3 linked regions of the Pleomorphomonas sp. T1.2MG-36 genome follow. The protein of the gene in region 1 interacts with the protein of each later gene in a pairwise test. Links are inferred from orthologs where the notes say so. Each region holds a gene or a part of one and is shown on either strand. Other genes may lie near its edges. The genes, in order: QQZ18_RS10340, groL and QQZ18_RS12445.

The links.
Region 2: the proteins of QQZ18_RS10340 (region 1) and groL interact in binary tests that used the Escherichia coli proteins (3 or more experiments, as listed by UniProt). The link is inferred for Pleomorphomonas sp. T1.2MG-36 from one-to-one orthologs.
Region 3: the proteins of QQZ18_RS10340 (region 1) and QQZ18_RS12445 interact in binary tests that used the Escherichia coli proteins (3 or more experiments, as listed by UniProt). The link is inferred for Pleomorphomonas sp. T1.2MG-36 from one-to-one orthologs.

The regions. Positions count from the first base shown.
Region 1 is NZ_CATNLY010000012.1:735,306-741,961, reverse strand. The notes cover bases 2,137-4,941. They hold QQZ18_RS10340 (DeoR/GlpR family DNA-binding transcription regulator), read right to left. Parts: upstream 4,043-4,941; coding sequence 3,230-4,042; downstream 2,137-3,229. Other genes in these bases: rhaD (rhamnulose-1-phosphate aldolase), read right to left, coding at 4,120-4,941; rhaS (rhamnose ABC transporter substrate-binding protein), read right to left, coding at 2,183-3,178. Outside these bases: QQZ18_RS10355 (ABC transporter permease), read right to left, coding at 1-257; QQZ18_RS10350 (sugar ABC transporter ATP-binding protein), read right to left, coding at 313-1,845; more of rhaD, read right to left, coding at 4,942-4,974; QQZ18_RS10330 (L-rhamnose isomerase), read right to left, coding at 4,981-6,249; rhaM (L-rhamnose mutarotase), read left to right, coding at 6,613-6,656. UniProt on the Escherichia coli protein: Represses ulaG and the ulaABCDEF operon. Two ulaR binding sites have been identified in each promoter.
Region 2 is NZ_CATNLY010000023.1:179,825-186,668, reverse strand. Bases 1,314-4,306 are described here. They hold groL (chaperonin GroEL), read right to left. Parts: upstream 3,630-4,306; coding sequence 1,998-3,629; downstream 1,314-1,997. Other genes in these bases: QQZ18_RS12305 (DMT family transporter), read right to left, coding at 4,127-4,306; groES (co-chaperone GroES), read right to left, coding at 3,683-3,970; QQZ18_RS12320 (hypothetical protein), read left to right, coding at 1,749-1,910; QQZ18_RS12325 (ABC transporter ATP-binding protein/permease), read right to left, coding at 1,314-1,748. Outside these bases: more of QQZ18_RS12325, read right to left, coding at 1-1,313; more of QQZ18_RS12305, read right to left, coding at 4,307-5,020; QQZ18_RS12300 (GNAT family N-acetyltransferase), read right to left, coding at 5,157-5,645; QQZ18_RS12295 (hypothetical protein), read right to left, coding at 5,652-6,236; QQZ18_RS12290 (sigma-54-dependent transcriptional regulator), read right to left, coding at 6,460-6,844.
Region 3 is NZ_CATNLY010000023.1:208,021-215,134, forward strand. Bases 1,475-4,737 are described here. They hold QQZ18_RS12445 (bifunctional acetate--CoA ligase family protein/GNAT family N-acetyltransferase), read left to right. Parts: upstream 1,475-1,819; coding sequence 1,820-4,537; downstream 4,538-4,737. Other genes in these bases: QQZ18_RS12440 (universal stress protein), read left to right, coding at 1,475-1,753; QQZ18_RS12450 (hypothetical protein), read right to left, coding at 4,613-4,737. Also shown: QQZ18_RS12435 (malate synthase G), read left to right, coding at 1-796; more of QQZ18_RS12440, read left to right, coding at 923-1,474; more of QQZ18_RS12450, read right to left, coding at 4,738-4,825; QQZ18_RS12455 (methyl-accepting chemotaxis protein), read left to right, coding at 4,815-7,114. UniProt on the Escherichia coli protein: Catalyzes the acetyl-CoA-dependent acetylation of lysine residues of a large number of target proteins. Acetylates RNase R in exponential phase cells and RNase II.

The sequences.
Region 1 (6,656 bases):
CCGGGGGCGAGATGGTTCAGCATGGCAACCGTCATGCCGGTGAGGGCCACGTTGGCGGCCACCGAAAGGTCGATCGACTTGGTCAGGATGACGGCCGACTGGCCGAGCGCCATCATGATCAGGATCGATGTGTCGTTGAACACGCCGGCGAGGTTGCGGGGAGTCGAGAAGGCGGGAAAGCGGGCGGTGATGGCGACGAGCAGCAGGAGGCAGGCCAGCACCAGGAGCGCTTCGCGCCGCGCGAGAAGGCTGCGGATGGTGTTCATCGGAAAAGCTCCGGAGCGGGAATGGCGGGGCGAATGAGGCGGCAGGTCACGCGGCGGCCTCCTTGTTGCCGGTTGCCGAGCGCACCAGCGCTTCCGGCGTCAGGCCCTCGCGCTCGAAGACGCCGGCCATCCGTCCTTCGCGCATGACGATGACGCGGTCGCTCATGCCGAGGATTTCCGGGATCTCGCTCGACACCATGATCACGGCGAGTCCTTCGACGGCGAGCTGGCTCATGAAGGCATGGACGGCGGCCTTTGAGCCGATATCGATGCCCTTGGTCGGCTCGTCGAGGATGATGACTTTCGGCAGCGTGGCCAGCCACTTGCCGATCACCACCTTCTGTTGGTTGCCGCCCGACAGCGTGCCGACCGGCTGACTGAGCGAGGCGGCTCTGAGGTCGAGCCGTTCGGCATACTTGCGGGCGAGGTCGAACTCCTCGGCCATGCGCAGGAAGTTGCGGCGGCTGGTGACCCTCAGCGACGGCAGGGAGATGTTGGAGACGATCGACATGGCCGTGATGGCGCCATGCCGGCCGCGCTCTTCCGGCACGTAGACGATGCCGGCGTCGATGGCGTCCGACGGCGACCGCACGGCGATCGGTTTGCCCGACAGCGTCACCGTTCCTGCCGATGGACGGGTGACGCCGAACAGGGCTTGGCAGAACTCTGAGCGGCCGGCCCCGACCAGCCCGTAGAGACCGAGGATTTCGCCGCGCCTCAGCTCCAGCGACACCCGATCGAACTCGGTGGGATGGCAGTAGCCGTCGACCTTCAGCACCACGTCGCCGATCTCGGCCGGAAGCTTCGGGAAGGTCTGCGTCACGTCGCGGCCGACCATCAGCTTGACGAGATCGTTGTGCGACACTTCGTCGAGCCGGCCGGCGCCCACTTGGCGACCGTCGCGGAAAACGGCGAAATACTCGCAAATCTGCCAGACTTCCTCGAACTTGTGGCTGATGAACAGGATGGCCTTCCCGGCCTTCTTCAGCCTGTCGATGATGCCGAACAGTTCCTCCACCTCCTTGTAGGAGAGGGCGGCGGTCGGCTCGTCCATGATGACGATGCGAGCGTCGATCGACAGGGCGCGGGCGATCGCCACGAGATGGCGCTGCGCGATTGAGAGATCCTTGAGGCGCGTGCGTGTCGAGATCGGCGCGTCGATGCCATGCAGGATGGCGGCGGCGCGCGCATGCATCGCCGCCCAGTCGATCAGGCCATAGCGATTGCGCGGCTGGTGACCGATGTAGATGTTCTCGGCCACCGTCAGTTCGTCGAACAGCACCGTTTCCTGATGAATGGCGGTGATGCCGAGGTCCTGAGCCGCCTCGGCGGTCGGCAGATCGACCTTCTTGCCGTCGATCTCGATGGTGCCGCCATCGGGCTGGTAGATGCCGGTCAGAATCTTGACCAGCGTCGACTTGCCGGCGCCATTCTCGCCGATCAGCGCGGTGACGTGGCCGGGCCGAAGCTCGAGTGCCACATCCGACAGCGCCTTGACGCCGGGAAAGGTCTTGGAGATGCCCACCATCTTCAGGATGGGCTCTGTCGTGGATGTGTCCGTGGAAGGCATGGCGTTCATCGGCGCTTTTTTGCTGCTGGAGCCTGGAACCCGTGTCGCAATCGGTGCGGCCGTCGTCGTGACGGCAATCACTCCGGGACGACCGGCTGAGATCGGGTCGACGGAACTGCCCTCATCCTGTTCCTTCCCCACAAGGGGGAGGGGAGCCTGCCGGATCAGCCGATTGCGCTGGAGGGAGGCGCGCCGGGTTGGACGACGGAAGCCGTAGGGAGGGAGTCCCGATCAGCGAAGGCCGCGTCCCCTCCGCCTTGTGGGGGAGGGACAGGAAAAGGAGTCCGTTTGGGGTATCAGGTCCGGACCCGGCCGAAACCGGGCCCGGATAGCTCGAGCCGGATGATCAGAAGATCTTGGCGAATTCCTCGACGTTGCCGGCATCGTAGACGAACGGATCGGCCATGGCCGCTTCGTTGTTGGCGTCGAGCTTGATCTTGCCCATGCGGCCGATGGAGATCTCGGCGTCCGGCTTGGCCTCGGCCTTGCCGGCCTTCAGCTCGTAGGCGATGTAGGTCGCCGAGTAGCCGAGGTCGATCGGATTCCAGATGGCGAAGGCCTTGGACGAGCCAGCCTTGACGTGGCCGGCCATCTCCGACGGCAGGCCAAGGCCGGTGACGTTGACCTTGCCGACGAGGCCGGCGTCCTCAACGGCCTGGGCGGCGGCGACGATGCCGACCGACGTCGGGGCGATGATCGCCTTCAGGTTGGGATACTTGGCGATCAGGCCCTGCGTCTCGCGGTAGGACTTGTCGGCGAGGTCGTCGCCGTAGACCGTGTCGACGAGATTGACGTTGGCGTAGTTCGGCAGGACCTTCTTCATCTCCTCGATCCAGATGTTCTGGTTGGTCGCCGTCGAGGCGGCCGAGAGGATGGCGACATCGCCCTTTTCCGAGCCGAGCCCGTCGGAGGCCAGCTTCACGCACATGTTGCCGATCAGCGGGTTGGACGACGGGTTGAGGTGCATCAGGCGGCCTTCCGGCGCAACGCCCGAGTCCCAGGAGATGACGGTGATGCCGCGCTGCATGGCCTTTTTCAGGGCCGGCACCAGGGCGTCCTTGTCGTTGGCGGAGATGGCGATGGCGTCGACCTTCTGGGCGATCAGCGAGTTGACGACGTCGATCTGCGCTTCGGCGGTCGAGGTGGTCGGGCCGGTGTAGATGATCTCGACATCGCCGAGTTCCTTGGCCGCTTCCTGGGCGCCCTTGTGGGCGGCGTCGAAGAAGCCGTTGCCGAGCGTCTTGACCACCAGGGCGATCTTGACGTTCTCGGCACTGGCCGAGCCCGACATCAGCGCGATGGCGGCGGCGGTGGTTACGATCAGTTTCTTGAATAGGGTCATCTGGGTCTCCTCCCGTTTCGACCTTCCATCGACCTCCGCCTTTTTCCTCAGTCAGGCGACGGTCGGGGATTGCTGGGTATCTTCTTTCCGGTCCGTGGACGCGATGATCAGGCCGATTCCGGCGGTCTCCACCATCCGCCGGTCGCGCTCGTCGATGCCGTCGTCCGTGATGATCGTGCTCACCCGTTCGAGCGGGCAAAGGATAAGGCTGGACCGTGTCTTGAACTTGGAACTGTCGACCAGGACGATGAGCTCGTCGGCCTGGCGCATCAGGCGCTGCTCGGACTGGATGATCAGCGAGTCCGATTCCATGATGCCGAGCGGCGATACGCCGCGGGCGCCCATGAAGAAGCGGCGGGCATAGAAGTGGCCCGTTCCATCGCTGTCGAACGGCGACAGGATGATGTTCTGCTCGCGATAGACCGCGCCGGCCGGCAGCATCACCGTGCATTTCGAATGCTTGATCAGGTGCTCGGCGATCGGGAACGAGTTGGTCATCACCTGCAGGCGCATCTGCGCGAGAAAGTGCACCATCGGAAAGGTGGTGGTGCCGCCGTTGATGGTGATCGCCTCGCCCTCGTGACAGAGCTTCACCGCCTCGCGGGCGATGGCGCGCTTCTGCGCCGAGTTGACGGTCTCGTCGGCTCGGAACGACCGGGCCGCCAGCACGCCGATCTGCGGCGGATGCAAGGCCTCGGCGCCGCCGCGCACCTTCTTCAGGCGGTTCTGGAGCGCCAGCGCGCTGATGTCGCGGCGGATCGTCGCCTCGGAGGCGTCGGTCAGCTCGACGATGTCCTGCACCGTCAGGATCGGTCGTTCCTGGACGGCGGAAAGGATGATGCGGTGGCGTTCGCGTTCGTGCATGGGCTGTCTCGGCTCCTGGAGTTGGGGCTCGGACGATGGCGTGCCGGCGCCGCGGGGGCAAGCGCCGGCGCGATTGATCAGGGCTTGGGGGCGGCGAGCTTCCAGCCGTCGAGCGCCATCGCTTCCGGCTGCGGCACCACCTTGAAGCGGGCGGCGAGGTCGATCAGGTCCTGCGTCGACATGGTCTGGCGCGGCCCTCCCATCGACAACACCTTCACCAGGATCTCGGCCGCCTTCTCGGCAGTGTCGACCAAGCCGAAGGCGTCGTCGAGCGTCGGACCGACGCCGAACACACCATGGAACGGCCAGAGCACCAGCGGCCTCTTCGCCAGCAACCGGGCAGTGGCGTCACCCATCTGGTCGGTGCCGGGCACCAGCCATGGCATGGTGCCGACACCGTCGGGGAACACCACCAGGCATTCCGTGGAGCCTTCCCAGAGGGCGCGCGTCACGTTGGCGTCGCTCCAGTCGAGCACATAGGTCAGGGCGATCAGGTTGGTGGCGTGGCAGTGCAGCACCACGCGGTCGCTGCCGTTGGTGGCGGTCTGGCGGGCGATGTGCCCCTTGAAATGGCTGGAGAATTCCGACGTCGGCCCGCCGCCGTCGCGATAGCCCCACAGCACCTCCAGGAAGCTACCGTCGGCGCCGACACGCACCACGCCGAGGTTGTTTTCCGGATCGAGCTGGACGTTGCGGAAGAACTTGCCGGTGCCGGTGACGATGTAGCTCTGCCCGGCAATCGCCGGCAGCGGCTCGGTCATCGGCAGGCGGCGCGGCTCGCGGATGCCGGCGAGATAGGGCGCAATGTCGTCGTCGGTGAGACGCAGGCTGATGTTGCCCCCGTTGCGCTCGTCCCAGCCCTTGTCCCAGCAGTCCGTCGTGGCTTTCACCATCGCCTTGACGAACCAGGCATCGATCATATTCGCAGTCATAGTGGCTCAGGACTCCCGCTTGGCGAGCACGTCGCGCTCGTAAGCCTTGACGACATCGAACCAGGCGGCGCCGACCGGCACGTTCCGGCTTTCGCAATAGTGATTCCAGACGGCAGCCCACGGGCTCGTCTTATGTTCCTCGAACAGCGCCATGCGCAGCGCGTAATCGCCGGTCGTTTCGGCGGCCTTGAGCTTGATCGCCGGCTCCAGCATGGCCTTCAGCAGCGCCTTGCGCATGTTGCGCATGCCGATCACCCAGGCGGCGATGCGGTTGATCGAGGCATCGAAATAGTCGAGACCGATGGCGGTGCGGTCGAGCATTCCGCCGCGCACCAGTTCGTTGGCGATGGCCTGCAGCTCGTCGTCGAACAGCACCACGTGGTCGCTGTCCCAGCGCATGGGACGCGACACGTGCAGCAGCACGCGATCGACGAACTGGAAGACGGCCGACAGCTTGTCGGATACCACCTCGGTCGGATGGAAATGGCCGGCGTCGAGGCAAAGCATGGTTCCGCGCGTCGCCGCGTAGCCCATGTAGAACTCGTTGGAGCCGACGGTGTAGGCCTCGGCGCCGATGCCGAACAGCTTGCTCTCGACGGCGTCGTAGTGGAACGCCTTGGAGATCTTCTCGGAGATCACCTCGTCGAGCGCCGCCTTCAGCGTCTCGCGCGGTCCGTAACGGTCGAACGGATAGTCCTTCGAACCGTCGGGAATCCAGATGTTCATCACCGAGGCCGTGCCGAGCGAGCGGCCGAAATGCTCCGATACCTTGCGGCTCGCCTTGCAGTGGTCGATCCAGAACTGGCGGATGCCGGTGTCGGGATGGCTGAGCGTCCGGTTGTCGGCACTCTTCGGATGCGAGAAGCAGGAGGGGTTGAAGTCGAGGCCGAGGCCATTTTCCTTCGCCCAGTCGACCCAGCGCTGGAAGTGCTTCGGCTCGATGGCGTCGCGTTCGACCTTGCGGTCGGCCTCCAGATAGAGGGCATGGAGGTTGAGCCGCTTGGCGCCGGGGATCAGCGACATCGCCTTGTCGAGGTCGGCGCGCAACTGGTCGGCATTGCGGGCCCGGCCGGGGTAGTTGCCCGACACCTGGATGCCGCCGGTGAGCTCGCCATCCGGGTTCTCGAAACCCTTGACGTCGTCGCCCTGCCAGCAGTGCATCGACACGGGAATGGTATCGAGCTTGGCCTGGACGGCCTCGGTGTCGATGCCGTCGCGGGCGAAATGCTCGCGGGCGAGTTCGTAGGCTTTGGTGATCGACGCGTTATCGGACATGACTCGCGGTTTCCTCCCGTTGGCTCCGCTGCTCGCTATCAATCATATTTCATCACAAACGATCAAGTGTGATCATGCCGGGGTGTTTCGAATATGCGAGGGCAACCTCAGTTGGTTTGGGACGATATCGACAGTTTGTATGTTGAAAATACAATGATTTTCAGATCTTGGCGGCGGTTCTGGCGTACATTTGCGTACCGACAAAAGTTCTAGCCGAATGACGGGAACGACGATATGCCGATCAAAGGTTTGATTTTCGATTGAAAATGATTGAATTTGCGTAGTGATCCCACTGGGAACGATCGGATAGGATTGACTATGATCCGTTTGTGGGCCGATGTGGCGTCGGCAGGGAGGAGAGCCATGATCAGAAAAGCCTTCGTCATGTGGGTCAATCCGGACGCCCA
Region 2 (6,844 bases), on another replicon or contig:
CGCAACTCGACGAGTTCGTCGTGCAGCGACTTCAACGAGGTGCGATGACCGATGGAAACGATAGCTGTTCTCGGAAGGCGCTCCCGAAGCAGGTGATAGAGAGTCGATTCCGAAATCTCGTCCAGCGAGGCGGTTGCCTCGTCGAGCAGCAGGAAATCGGGCTCGGCGAGGATCGCCCGCGCGATGGCCACACGTTGCTGTTCCCCTCCGGAAAGACGCGACGCGAGATTCGGACCTTCCGAGAGGTCGTCAAGCCGGTCGGCGAATGCGCCCAGACCAACGGCGGCGAGCACGTCGCGAACCTTGGCGTCGTCCTGCGTTTCGGCCGGATTCGGATAGGCCAGCGCTTCTCGCAACGTACCGAGCGGCAGATAAGCTGTTTGGGGCAGCACCATTACCTTTGCGTTCTCGGGGATGCCGAGCTCGCCGCTGCCAAACGGCCAGATACCGGCGAGCGCCCGGAACACCGACGTCTTGCCTGCTCCGGAAGGGCCGGAGATCAGCACCGACTTGCCCTTTTCGAAAGCGGCATCGTCCAGGCGAACCAGCGGCGAGCCGTTGGGCAGGGAGACGACAGCTCCATCGGCGCTGATCGTGTCGCAACCGGTCGGCTTCAACGCTACGCCCGGCTTGGCCGCACTTGCCTCGGCCGCCGACATCGCCCGCTCGAACGTGGTGAGACGGTCGAGGACCGCCTTCCAGTTGGCGATGGTGTCGTACAGGGAGACGAAGACGGAAAAGTTGGTCTGCACTTTATCAAAGGCCTGAGAGGCTTGCATCATCACGCCGAGCTGCATGGTGGAACCGGCCGCAAAATAGGCCGGTGCCAACATCACAAGCGGAAAGATGACGGAGAGGTTGCCGTAGAACCCTGTGACGATGTTGAGATTACGCGTCACGTCCATGATTTCGTAGAAGTTCACCTTCAAGCGTTCGAATGCCCCCTTGAAGACTCGCTTCTCGGGCTCCTCGCCCTTCAGCAGGGCCACCTCTTCGGCGTTTTCGCGCAGGCGCATCATGGCAAAGCGGAAGTCGGCTTCGACGTGCTGCTGGCGGAAGCGCAGGGTGATGAGCTTGCGACCCGTCATATGGGTGAAGTAGGTGCCGATGATCGAGTAGATCACCGCCGCCCAGACGAGATAACCCGGAATGAGGGACAGGTCGAAGCCGCCGATCGAATAGGGGAACTCGGCCGAGATCGACCACAACACCATGGTGAAGGCGTAAAGCGTCAGTACCGTGTTGAAGATCTGGACGAAGATGGTCAGCGTGTAGCTGATGAAATCGCGGATATCCTCGGCAATACGCTGATCCGGGTTGTCGGTGCCGCTGGCGACCTGCGACAGGCGGTAATAGTTGGCGTTGCTCATCCAACGATTGACGAAGTGGTCCGTCATCCAGTCCCGCCAGCGAATGCGCAGCCAGTTGGTGAGGTAGATCTCGACGACGAGCGAAGCGATGAGCGGAGCGACGATCACGCACCATAACACCAGTTGGGCCGAGAAAGCCGTACCGTTCCGGTCCTGCATCGCGGTATAGAAGGTGTTGTACCAACTGTTGAACCAGACGTTGAGATAGACCTGGGCGACGTTGAGCGCGAGGATCGTTCCCAGAAAGCCAAGTCCGATCCAGCGCTCCTGCATCCGAATCTTGAACCATCGGAAGACCAGCTCGCCCTGTCGCTTTTCCTTGAAGTACGGAACGGCGAGGCGCCAGGCCAGCGCGAGCGTCGCAAAGAGTGCTTTCATGTGGTGTCCCCGGAACGGCGGATAGTCGACGAACTGACGCAGAATCCCTTCGCGGTGACAATCAAATTCGGCGCCACCGAAATGAAATCTCTGGATTTTGTCGATGCGACAGCACGGCCCGATCGCGGCAACATTGCGGCGGCGCGGATGAAGCTTTCGTAAGGCGAGCAATAACTCCAAAAAGAAAGGGCGCCGCTTTCGCGACGCCCAATTTGGCTTTGTCCTTTACGGACGTTCAGATCCTTTGGATCAGAAGTCCATGCCGCCCATGCCGCCGCCGGGCATGGCAGGCGCAGAGTCCTTCTTCGGAAGCTCGGCGACCATGGCCTCGGTGGTGACCAGCAGACCGGCGACCGAAGCGGCGTCCTGCAGGGCAGTGCGCACGACCTTGGTCGGATCGATGATGCCGGCCTGGATCATGTCGACATAGGTCTCGTTCTGGGCGTCGAAGCCGAAGGTTTCACCCTTCTCGAGCACCTTGGAGACAACCACCGAACCTTCGACGCCAGCGTTGATGGCGATCTGACGGATCGGCGTCTCAAGGGCGGCGAGAACGATCTTGATGCCACGCTCGATGTCGAGGTTGCTCGACTTGAGCTTGGCAACGGCGGCCTTGGCGCGAAGAAGGGCCGTACCACCGCCCGGGACGATGCCGGCTTCGACGGCGGCGCGGGTGGCGTTGAGCGCGTCATCGACGCGATCCTTCTTCTCCTTGACTTCGACTTCGGTCGAGCCACCGACGCGGATGACGGCAACGCCACCGGCGAGCTTGGCCAGTCGCTCCTGCAGCTTCTCGCGGTCGTAGTCCGAGGTGGTCTCCTCGATCTGCGCCTTGATCTGGGCAACGCGAGCCTCGATGTCGGCCTTGGCGCCAGCGCCGTCGACGATCGTGGTGTTTTCCTTGGAGATCGACACGCGCTTGGCATGGCCGAGCATGGCGAGCGTGACGTTCTCAAGCTTGATGCCGAGATCTTCCGAGATCACCTGGCCACCGGTCAGGATGGCGATGTCCTCAAGCATGGCCTTGCGGCGATCGCCGAAGCCCGGCGCCTTGACGGCGGCGATCTTCAGGCCACCACGCAGCTTGTTGACGACGAGCGTGGCAAGGGCTTCGCCCTCGACGTCTTCGGCAACGATCAGCAGCGGACGCGAGGACTGGACGACAGCCTCGAGCACCGGCAGCAGGGCCTGCAGGTTGGACAGCTTCTTCTCGTGGATGAGAATGTACGGATCGTCGAGATCGGCGACCATCTTCTCGGCGTTGGTCACGAAGTAGGGGCTGAGGTAGCCGCGGTCGAACTGCATGCCTTCGACGACTTCGAGTTCGGTCTCGGCGGTCTTGGCTTCCTCGACGGTGATGACGCCCTCGTTGCCGACCTTCTGCATCGCGTCAGCGATCATCTGGCCGATTTCGGTCTCGCCGTTGGCGGAGATCGTGCCGACCTGGGCGACTTCGGCCGAGGTGGAGATCTTCTTCGAACGGGCGTTCAGGTCCTTGACGGCCTCGGCGACGGCCATGTCGATGCCGCGCTTCAGATCCATCGGGTTCATGCCGGCGGCAACCGCCTTGGCGCCCTCACGGACGATGGCCTGGGCCAGAACGGTGGCGGTGGTGGTGCCGTCGCCAGCCTTGTCGTTGGTCTTCGAAGCGACTTCGCGGACCATCTGGGCGCCCATGTTCTCGAACTTGTCGGCAAGCTCGATTTCCTTGGCGACCGACACGCCGTCCTTGGTGATGCGCGGGGCACCGAAGGACTTCTCGATCACGACGTTGCGGCCCTTGGGACCCAGCGTGACCTTGACGGCATCGGCGAGGATGTCCACGCCGCGCAGCATCTTCTCGCGGGCGTCGGAACCGAATTTGACTTCCTTGGCAGCCATGGATTTTTTCCTTGAAATGAGAGGTTAACGGAGGACGAGACAGGCTGAGTGGATCAGCCGATGATGCCCATCACGTCGGATTCCTTCATGATCAGGAGGTCCTGACCGTCGATCTTCACCTCGGTGCCCGACCACTTGCCGAACAGCACCTTGTCGCCGGCCTTGACGTCGAGAGCGACGAGTTCGCCCTTCTCGTTACGGGCGCCCGGACCAACGGCGACGACTTCGCCCTGCTGGGGCTTTTCCTTGGCGGTGTCCGGGATGATGATGCCACCAGCGGTGCGCTCCTCAGACTCCAGCCGACGAACGACGACACGGTCGTGCAGGGGACGGAACTTCATGTTCGGCTCCTCAATTTTGAAATGCCTGCGGCTTGCGCGCTTTTGCCTCGCAGACCACGGCGAAAAACATTTGCTGTTAGCACTCACTCAGCATGAGTGCCAAGCCGCCCGGAAATAGGCGCATGCCAGCCGCCTGTCAAGGGTCGGTCTGGTGTTTTACGGACAGGCATCGTCCGGCTTGGGCCGGGCGGATGTGGCGTTCGGCTGGACCACCACGAGGCAGGCGCAGATGATGATCGCGGCGCCAATGAGGGTGTAGACGCTCGGAATCTCGCCAAAGAACACCATGCCGAAGGTGACGGCCCAGATCAGGGCCGTGAACTCGAAGGGGCCGAGCAGCGTCGCAGGCGCGTGCTTGTAGGCCCAGGTGATGGCGTAGTTTCCGCCCGTGCCGAGCGCGCCGATGGCCAGGAACATCAGTAGCGTCTCGCCCGCTATCGGCTGGTACCAGTAAACAGCGAAGGGAAGCGCCACCACCGCGCTGATGAAGTTCTGAACCAGGATCATCTGCGGCACGCTGTCATGAACGGTATCCCGTCGCGACATGATCATGGACAGTGCATAGGCGACCGCCGAGGACAGAGCCATGGCAAAGCCTAGAGGGCTTCCGGCCTCCGCGCTCAGCTTTTCCGCCAGCATGACGACGACGCCCAGAAAGCCGAAGGCGGCCGCCAGCAGCGAGCGGCGGGTGACGGGGTCACCGATCATCGCCGCCGAAATCAGCACCATGAAAAAGGGTGACGTGAAGGTGAGGGCGACCGTCTGGGCAAGGGGCAGCAGCTTGAGCGCGCCGAAGAACAGGGCCGCGCAGGAAAGGCCTGCCAGCGAGCGTCCGAAGGCACGCCGAATGGTCGGCCATCCGGGGCGCAGTTGCCCTTGCGCGGCCGCCGATCCGGAAGAGAAGATCAGGCCGGCGGCGTAGCGCAGGAACACGACCATGGCGAGCGGCGTGCCGTAGGTGGTCGCCTTGACCAAGGCGTCCAGCCCCGAGAACAGGAAGACGGCGAGGAGGGCGGCGCCTGCTGCGTAAAGGCGCATCGACGACTGCATGACATCTCCGGAGGGGCGGAAGGCGGCCAGGACGCGGCTCTTACGCCGCAGCCGTCCCGTCCGCAAGGTCACCAGACCAGCCTAGAGGACCTCTCCGGCGAAAGATGGCAGCAGAGCTCGGACACATGCATGTCCGTCAGCGATCCAGCTCCAACCGGTAGGCGTACTCCCAGCAGTCGGTGGCATCCGGTACGAACCGGACGACGGGCTGTCGGACGAAGCCGAGTTTCTCGTAAAATCGATGACCGGAGAGAAAGCGGGTGTCGCTCCAGAGCTTCAGCGCCCGCCCGCCGCGCCGGGCCACCTCGTCGAGGGCCATGGCGTAAAGCCGTTGAGCGAGACCCGAGCCACGCTGATCCCGGGCAAGATACACCTTGTTGATCTCGAAGACGCCATCGCCATCGGGGGAGGAAACGGCGAATGAGCCAACGACGATGCCGTCATGCTCGGCGACGAGCAGCCGGCCGCCTCGCTTTTCATAGTGGCTTGCCGGTGCCGCGAGTTCGGGAAAATCGGCAAATACGAACGGGCAGCCTTCGTACTCGTCGAAAACGCTGGCGATCAGGCGCGCAATGCTGTCGCCATCGGCATCGACGGCGCTTCGGATGAGAGGCTCTTTCGTCATCGAGGATCAGTTGGCCGGTGTCTCGGCGATGGTGAATGGCAGCTCGAACTCGCCCTTCTTGTCGGAGTTGCGGTCGCTGAGCTTGGTCACCAGCACATAGTCGCCGGGCTTCAGGCCCTTGAAGTTATACACGATATAGACCTGAAATTCCTTGTTCCGCCGCCGCGACACCATGTCGAGCGAAGCAAAGCCTTCCTGGGCGTGCAGGATCTGGCCGCGCGGAGTGCGAAGCTCGAAATCGGCGGAGAAGTCGATCCTGAACAGGTCGCCTTCCTTGCCGAAGGCATAGCCAAACGGCTCCGCATAGACGAGCATCTGCTCGTCGGGATGGAAAACCGCATTGGGACGGGTGGAATAGATGCCGAAGCCAGCCGGTTTGCCGGTGACGAAGGTCGCTTCCGAAAAGCCGAGCGGCGCCGCATCCCACGCGGCATTGAAGGCCGCTTCCAGCGAGGCCAGGGCCTCGACGGGTTTGCCTTCGGCGAGCAGCGCCTCGGCGGCCTTGGCCTCATCGAGAATCGGCCCTGCCATCGCCGTCGACGCCGCCATCACGCAGGCGGAAAAAGCAGCAAGAAAACGCAACCCGTGCATGACCGCTTGTCCTTCCCCCAGAGCATTCACCGGCGAGCGAGAGCCGGTCCCGTCGAGACACGGCGGCTCAAGCGAACGCTCTTACCCATACACAAATGCCGGACTTCTTCCGAGACCTCCAAGGCGAGGCCGTGCGGCCAGGACCGAGGCAGTTGTGGCCCATTTCTATCTTACTGATCCGCTACCATTTTCCAAGGTCACGGCGGCTTCTTCGCAGAACTACTCAGGCACTGCGGGCAGACATCGCTTCTTCGATGTCGCGACGCTTTCGGTAGATGGTCGAGGGGCTGATTTCAAGAGCGGCCGCGGCTTTGGCGATGTTGCCGTCGAACGCCGCGATCGCCTCCTCGATGACCCTTGCCTCTTCCACCCAGAGCGGCTTGACCTCGGCCGGCAGCTTCTTTCTGGGCGTCGCGGCAATGGCCGCCGGTGCGACGATGACCGGCACCACCATGTCGGCGGTGACGAGATCGCCGGGGTAGAGGGTCATCAGATTGTCGAGCGCCGAACGAAGTTCGGCAACGTTGCCCGGCCAGGCTCGGCCTGACAGGCATTGCACGGCGGCTGCGGTGAAGCGGGTATAGCGCGAGCCGTTGTCGCGATTGATC
Region 3 (7,114 bases), on another replicon or contig:
CGGCGACGAGATCCACACGTCCATGCTTGCCGGGCCGATGGTCCGCAAGGGCGACATGAAGTCGGCGGCCTGGATCGCCGCCTACGAGGCGGGCAACGTCGATGCCGGTCTGGCCCTCGGCTTTGCCGGCCACGCTCAGATCGGCAAGGGCATGTGGGCGGCGCCGGACCGGATGGCGGCAATGCTCGCCGAGAAGATCGGCCATCCGCGCGCCGGCGCCTCAACCGCCTGGGTGCCGTCGCCGACGGCAGCAACGCTGCATGCCCTTCACTATCTCGATGTCGACGTCGCCGCCCGCCAGGCCGAACTCGCGAAACGCGAGCGGGCCTCCCTCGATGCGCTCCTGACCCTGCCGATCGCCACCGACCGTGCGTGGACGGCCGCCGAGATCGCCGAGGAGCTCGACAACAATGCCCAGGGCCTTCTCGGCTACGTCGTCCGCTGGATCGACCAGGGCGTCGGATGCTCCAAGGTACCCGACATTCATGACGTCGGCCTGATGGAAGACCGGGCGACACTCCGCATCTCCAGCCAGCACATTGCCAACTGGCTGAAGCACGGCGTCGTCAGTCGCGAACAAGTGATGGAAACGCTCGGCCGGATGGCGGCGGTCGTCGACCGACAGAATGCCGGCGATCCGGCCTATCGCCCGATCGGCAACGACTTCGCGGGATCGTTGGCTTTCCAGGCGGCGGTAGAGCTCATACTTACGGGCGACCGCCAGCCGAACGGCTACACGGAGCCCGTGCTCACCGCCTTCCGGCGTAGGCGAAAGGTGGAGATGGCCATCAGGTGAATTGATCGGCGCCCAGACCTATCTAAGGATTATGGCGTCCGACGGATTTTGGCTCTCCAACAAGGCCTTGCCGTCGGCGCCGGGGTCGCAAGACCCTCGTCTTGAAGTCTTTGAGGAGGCGCTGCCATGACCGTCAGGGACATCTTCACCATCATCGACATCTACAATGAAAAGATGAACGCCTCCACGGCGGCGCTTGAACTCGCTTCGCGGCGAAAGGCCCATGTCACCGGCCTGGCGTTGGCGCTCGAACCGATCGCGCCCGGCTTCCTCGCTTCGCCGGTTCCGGCGGAATATCTGGTCGAGGCGATCACCAACGCTGAGACCTCGGCCAAGGAGGCCGCCGCCGCCTTTGCCGCAGAGGCGACGAAATACGGCGTCGACGCCGAGGCCCGTACCGCCACCGTCTATTCGGGCGGGACACCGGCCATTGTCCGGCAGGCGCAGCTTTCGGACCTGATCATCATTGGCCAGGATGACCCCGAGCATGGCGAGCCGATGCGCGCCGCCATCATCGAGACGTTGCTGTTCGAATCCGGCGTGCCGGTCATGATCATTCCGTCGGCCTGGAACAAGCCCATCACCTCCGAGAAGGTCATGATCGCCTGGGACGGTTCGTCGACGGCGGCGCGGGCCGTGCATGCCGCCTTGCCGGCATTGAGGGTGGCCACTTCGATCGAGGTGGTTATGGTGGCCGGCTCCAAGAACTGGTCCGGCGAACCGGGCGCCGACGTCGCCGCCTATCTGGCACGGCACGACCACAAGGTCACCGTCACGACGCTGCCGCGCTCGGCGTCGGAAGTATCGACGGTGCTCAACAACCATGCCGCCGAAAGCGGCGCGACCATGCTGGTCATGGGCGGCTACGGGCATAACCGCTTCCGCCAGTTCGTGCTGGGCGGCGTCACCCGCGACATGCTTGAGAAGATGACCATTCCTACTCTGATGACCCACTGATCGTCCGAACCGGAGCGCCTCTGCCCTGTTGCGCTCCGGTCCCTCCATCGCCGAGCCTTGGCCGACATGAGCCTTCAGAGCCTCGACCCCTTCTTTCGGCCGAAGCGCGTCGTGCTGATCGGCGCGACCGCCCGGCCGAACTCGGTCGGATCGGTGCTTGCCCGCAACCTTGCCGCCTTCGGTCGCGACCGGATCGCCTTCGTCAATCCTTTCGTTTCCGAGATCGACGGTGTCGCGGTTCACCCCTCGGTCGCCGATCTTGCCGTGCCGGCCGACCTCGCGGTCGTCGCCGTCCCGCCGGAGGCGATCGTCGGCGTGATGGAGGAAATTGGCGCCGCCGGCATTCGCCATGCGGTCGTCATCACCACCGGGCTTGGCCACGGGCCGGGCAGCCTTCTCGAGGCCATGACGGCGGTGGCAAGGCACAATGGCATACGGGTTCTCGGCCCCAACAGCGCCGGCCTGCAGATTCCCCCTATCGGCCTCAATGCCAGCTTCGCGCAGCGAGCTGCCGTGCCCGGAGATCTCGCCTTCGTTTCGCAATCGGGAACGCTGACCCACGCCGCGCTCGACTGGGCAGCGCGGCATGGCATCGGCTTTTCGGGCATTGCCGTGCTGGGCGATGCCGTCGACGTCGACTTCGACGAAATGCTCGACCATTTCGCCCTCGACCATCGCACCCGCGCCATTCTTCTTTATCTGGAAAGCATTCGCGACGCTCGCGCCTTCCTGTCGGCGGCGCGCGCCGCCGCGCGCTCGAAGCCGGTGGTGGTGATCAAGGCCGGCCGGCATGCCGCAGGCGCCCGCGCCGCTCGGTCGCATACCGGCGCGCTGGCCGGCGTCGACGCCGTCTATGACTGTGCGTTCCGCCGGGCCGGCCTGCTCAGGGTCGCCGATCTCGACGAGATGTTCGCCGCCGCCGAAACGCTCAGTCTCGTTCCGCGCATCCAGGGCAAGCGCATCGCCGTCATCACCAACGGCGGCGGTGCCGGCGTGCTGGCGGCTGATCGTGTCGTCGATCTTGGAGGGGAGCTCGCCACGCTTGGCGACGATACCCTCGCGAGCCTCGATCTGGCGCTACCGCCCGGCTGGTCGCGCGGCAACCCGGTGGATCTCATCGGCAATGCCGCCGCCGACCGCTACGGCGCGGCAACGCGGGCGGTGCTTGCCGATAGCGGCGTCGATGCGGTGGTGGCGATCAACTGCCCGACACCGCTGGCGCCATCCCGGCTCGCGGCCGAGGCAGTGGTCGAGGCCGTCGCCGATTACCGCCGGGGCCGCTACGACGGCAAGCCATTGATCGCCGCCTGGCTCGGCGAGGACGACGGCTGGAACTCCACCTTCGCGCGGGCTCGTATCCCGGCGCTCGAAACGCCGCACGGCGCCGTCGAGGGGTTGATGCAGCTCGTCCGCCACGCAGAAGCGCAGGCCGCCCTGACGGCAACGCCGGCCGACGTTCTGGCCGGCTTTTCTCCCGACCGGGCCCGCGCGGCGGCCGTGATCGCCACCGCGCTGGCCGACAACCGTCTCTGGCTCAAGGCGAGCGAAGTGGTCGAGCTCCTGACCGCTTACGGCATTCCCATCGTGCCGGTGCTGGCCGCCGCCGACTCCGGCGAGGCCAGGCGCCTTGCCGCGAGGCTGCTTGCCGAACACCGTTCGTTGGTGGTGAAGATCGCTTCGCCCGACATCGTTCACAAGTCCGACGTGGGCGGTGTCGAGCTGGAACTGTCGACCCCCGAGGCGGTGGGAGCGGCGACCGACGAGGTAATCGCCCGTGCGAAGGCGGCTCGGCCGGGTGTTCGCATCGATGGCGTGACGCTCCATCCGATGATCGTTGCGCCCAAGGCGGTGGAACTGATCGCCGGCGTCACCGACGACCCGATCTTCGGACCGGTGATGGTCTTCGGACGCGGCGGCACCGCCGTCGAAGTGATCAACGACCGAGCGCTGGCCTTGCCGCCGCTCGATGCCAACCTCGCCCGCGACCTGATCGCCCGGACGCGCGTCGCCCGCCAGCTTCAGGGCTATCGCGACCGTCGGCCCGTCGATGTCGATCGGCTCGCCATCATCCTGCAGCGGCTCGCTCAACTGGTTGCCGAGCATCCGGCCATCGCCGACATCGACCTCAACCCGCTGATCGCCGAGGCCGACCGGCTGACGGTCGTCGATGCGCGCGTCACGCTCGTCGCCGACTCGCCGGCATCCGGCGGCGCCGTGCATCATCCGCGCCTGTCCATCCGTCCTTATCCGACCGAGTGGGAGGAGTTCATCGCCCTCCCCAACGGCCGGTCGGTGTTCGTACGACCGGTGCGGCCGGAAGACGAGGGCCGCTATCTCGCCTTCTTCTCCAAGATGACGGCCGAGGACATGCGCCTTCGCTTCTTCCAGCGGGTCCACGACCTTGGGCATGCCTTCGTTGCCCGCCTGACGCAGATCGACTATTCGCGTGCCATGGCCTTCGTCGCGCTCGATCCGGAGAACGGCGAGATGCTCGGCGGCGTCAGGCTGCACGGCGACCCCGGCGGTGGCGACGGAGAATATGCCGTATCGGTGCGCTCCGACCTCAAGGGCGTTGGTCTTGGGAGGGCGCTGATGATGCAAATCATCCGCTACGCCCGTCGCGAGCGCTACGGACGCATTCACGGCGAGGTGCTCGCCGAAAACCGGCAGATGCTCCGAATGTGCGAGCGCCTGGGTTTCAGGTTGACGCCCGACCCCGACAGCCCCGAAATCATCAAGGTCGCGCTGGACCTCCGTTCGACTGCGGACGGAACTAAAGTCTAGTTCGGACAACCTCCAATTGTATTCACCTTTTCATATCCATGAACCGTCATGGACGATTTGGTTTTTCCGCTGTTTTCAACCGTCGATGGAACGATATCGGCAACCCCCGGCATAACGGGGATTAATCTGCAGCGCAAACGATTGTGAAGCCGACAATTTTTCGCGTAGTTCGCGTATTTCATCCACGTTTTCTTTACCGGCCCCGCCGCACATTCCGCCGATATGCGCGTGGAGCTTGCGCGCCGTCTCGTGGCGGGCGCCAATCCGGGGGGAGAACATGTCGCTCACGGCCTTCCTGTCGAACCGATCGATTTCAATGAAAATCGGCGGCGGTCTGATTTCTCTCGCGGTATTGGCCGCCATAGTTGGCGGAGCAGGGTTCCTTGGCCTCAGCCGCCTTGGCCTTGCCGTGGACATGACCTCGAAGTCGGCTTCGGTGCTGGCTACGGTCAACGATGCCGGCAATGCCGTCACCACGTTCATCCAGAACCGCGACAACGGCGCGGCTTCCCAGGCCGGCCAGTTGCTGGAGCAGGTCAACGCCAGCCTCGACGAGCTTGGCGGAAAAGCCGACCCTGCCCTTGCTCCGGCCTATGCGGCCGTCGACCAGTTCCGCGCCTCGATCGGCGTGCTGTCGGCATCCTCGGATGCCGTCGCGGCCAGCGCCGCCTCCACCATGGAACTGCTCTCCAACATGCAGAACCGGGCCAGCCAGATCGAAGCCGATGCCGCCACCAAGGCCAAGGACTTCCAGACCAAGGCGAGCGAGTCGGCGTTGGCCACCAACGCGGCGGCCAATCTGGCGGTAACCGCCTACAAGATCGAGATTTCCGCTCTCAAGGCCAACGAACTGCTGGCCAAGTTCGCCGCCAGCGGCGATAGCGCCAATGTCGAGGCGGCCTTGAAGGCCGTGATGTCGGTACGGGCGATCGTCAATCAGATCAGGGCCCTCGGAGCCGACGACGAGATCAAGGCGCAAGCCGGCTCCATCGAACAGGTGGCCAAGGATCTCGTTCCGCTGCTGGATGAAATGCGGAACAGTTCCAATCCGTTCGCCGTCGAGCAGAAGCGCCTCTTCGCCCTCGACGGTCTCGGCAAGCTCAGCAACGGGACCGAGGAAATCATCCGTCTGGCCGGGCAGCAGCGCGACCTCGCCAGCTACAACATGCAGTCTCTGCTCGAGGACGCCGGCAAAGCCCGCACCCTTTCGGATCTTGCGACCATATTCGGCGGGGAAATCGACCAACTGGCGCTGCAGACCACGACCTACCGCTACGATCCGGACGCGATCAGCACCAAGGCGATGCTCAAGGCCGCCGATGCCGCCAAGGAAACCGGCCAGAAGATCGTCGCCGCCGGAGGCGCCGACCCGTCCAAGGACATCGACCGCTTCAAGGACGCCTTCACCAAGCTGGTCGATTCCTCCAAGGCTTTCATTGGCGCGCGGGAAGACTCCCGCAGCCAATCGGCCGCGGCCATTTCCGCCATCAAGGCCGTCGTCGACGATCGCGCCGCCGCCGCCAGCCGCAACCGTGCATCGAGCACCTTCACCATGTCCGGCACGCTCGGCGCGGCGCTGGTGTTCGCGCTCATCGTCGGCATCGTGCTGTCGCGACTGATCACGCGGCCGATCACCAACCTGACCACAGCCATGCGCCGTCTGGCCACCGGTGACACCGACATGGCGCTCGACCTCGCTGGCCGCAAGGACGAGATCGGCGGCATGTTCGGCGCCGTGCGCGTCTTCCGCGACAATGCCATCGAGCGGCGCCGTCTCGCCGAGCAGACCGAGGCCGAGCAGCAGGCGCGCACTCTTCGTCAGGAAACCATCGAGGGGCTGATCAACGACTTCCGCCTGGAGATCGAGCAGCTGGTCGGCGTCGTCGCCGGCAATGCCGACCAGATGGAAGCGACCGCCCGTGCGCTGGCCGCCATTGCCGAGGAAGCTCGCGACCGCGCCGGCACTGCCGCCTCGGCGTCCGAGCTTGCGTCCGATGGCGTCCAGACCGTCGCCGCCGCGGCGGAAGAGCTGTCAGCTTCGATCGGCGAGATTTCGCGCCAGACCGAAACGGCAACCGCCGTCGCCCAGCGCGCGACCGGCGAAGCCAAGAAGACAGATGCCACCATCTCCGGCCTTGCCGACGCGGCGACGCGCATCGGCAACGTCATCACGCTGATCAAGGCGATCGCCGAGCAGACCAACCTTCTGGCCCTCAATGCCACCATCGAGGCGGCGCGAGCCGGCGAGGCGGGCAAGGGGTTTGCGGTTGTCGCCTCGGAGGTGAAGAACCTCGCCGGCCAAACCGCCAAGGCCACCGAGGAGATCGCCTCGCAGATCGCCCAGATCCAGGCTTCGACCGGCGAAGCCGTTTCGGCCATCCGCGCCATCTCCGACATCATGGGCGAGGTCGACAGGACGACCAATGTCATCGCCACGGCGGTCGGCGAGCAGGGTCATGCCACGGCCGAGATCTCGCTCAACGCCCAGAAGGCGGCCGGCGGTACCAAGTCGGTGGCCGACGAGACGCAAGCGCTGACCCGCGTCGTCGGCGAAACGTCGCAATCGGCAAGCCAGGT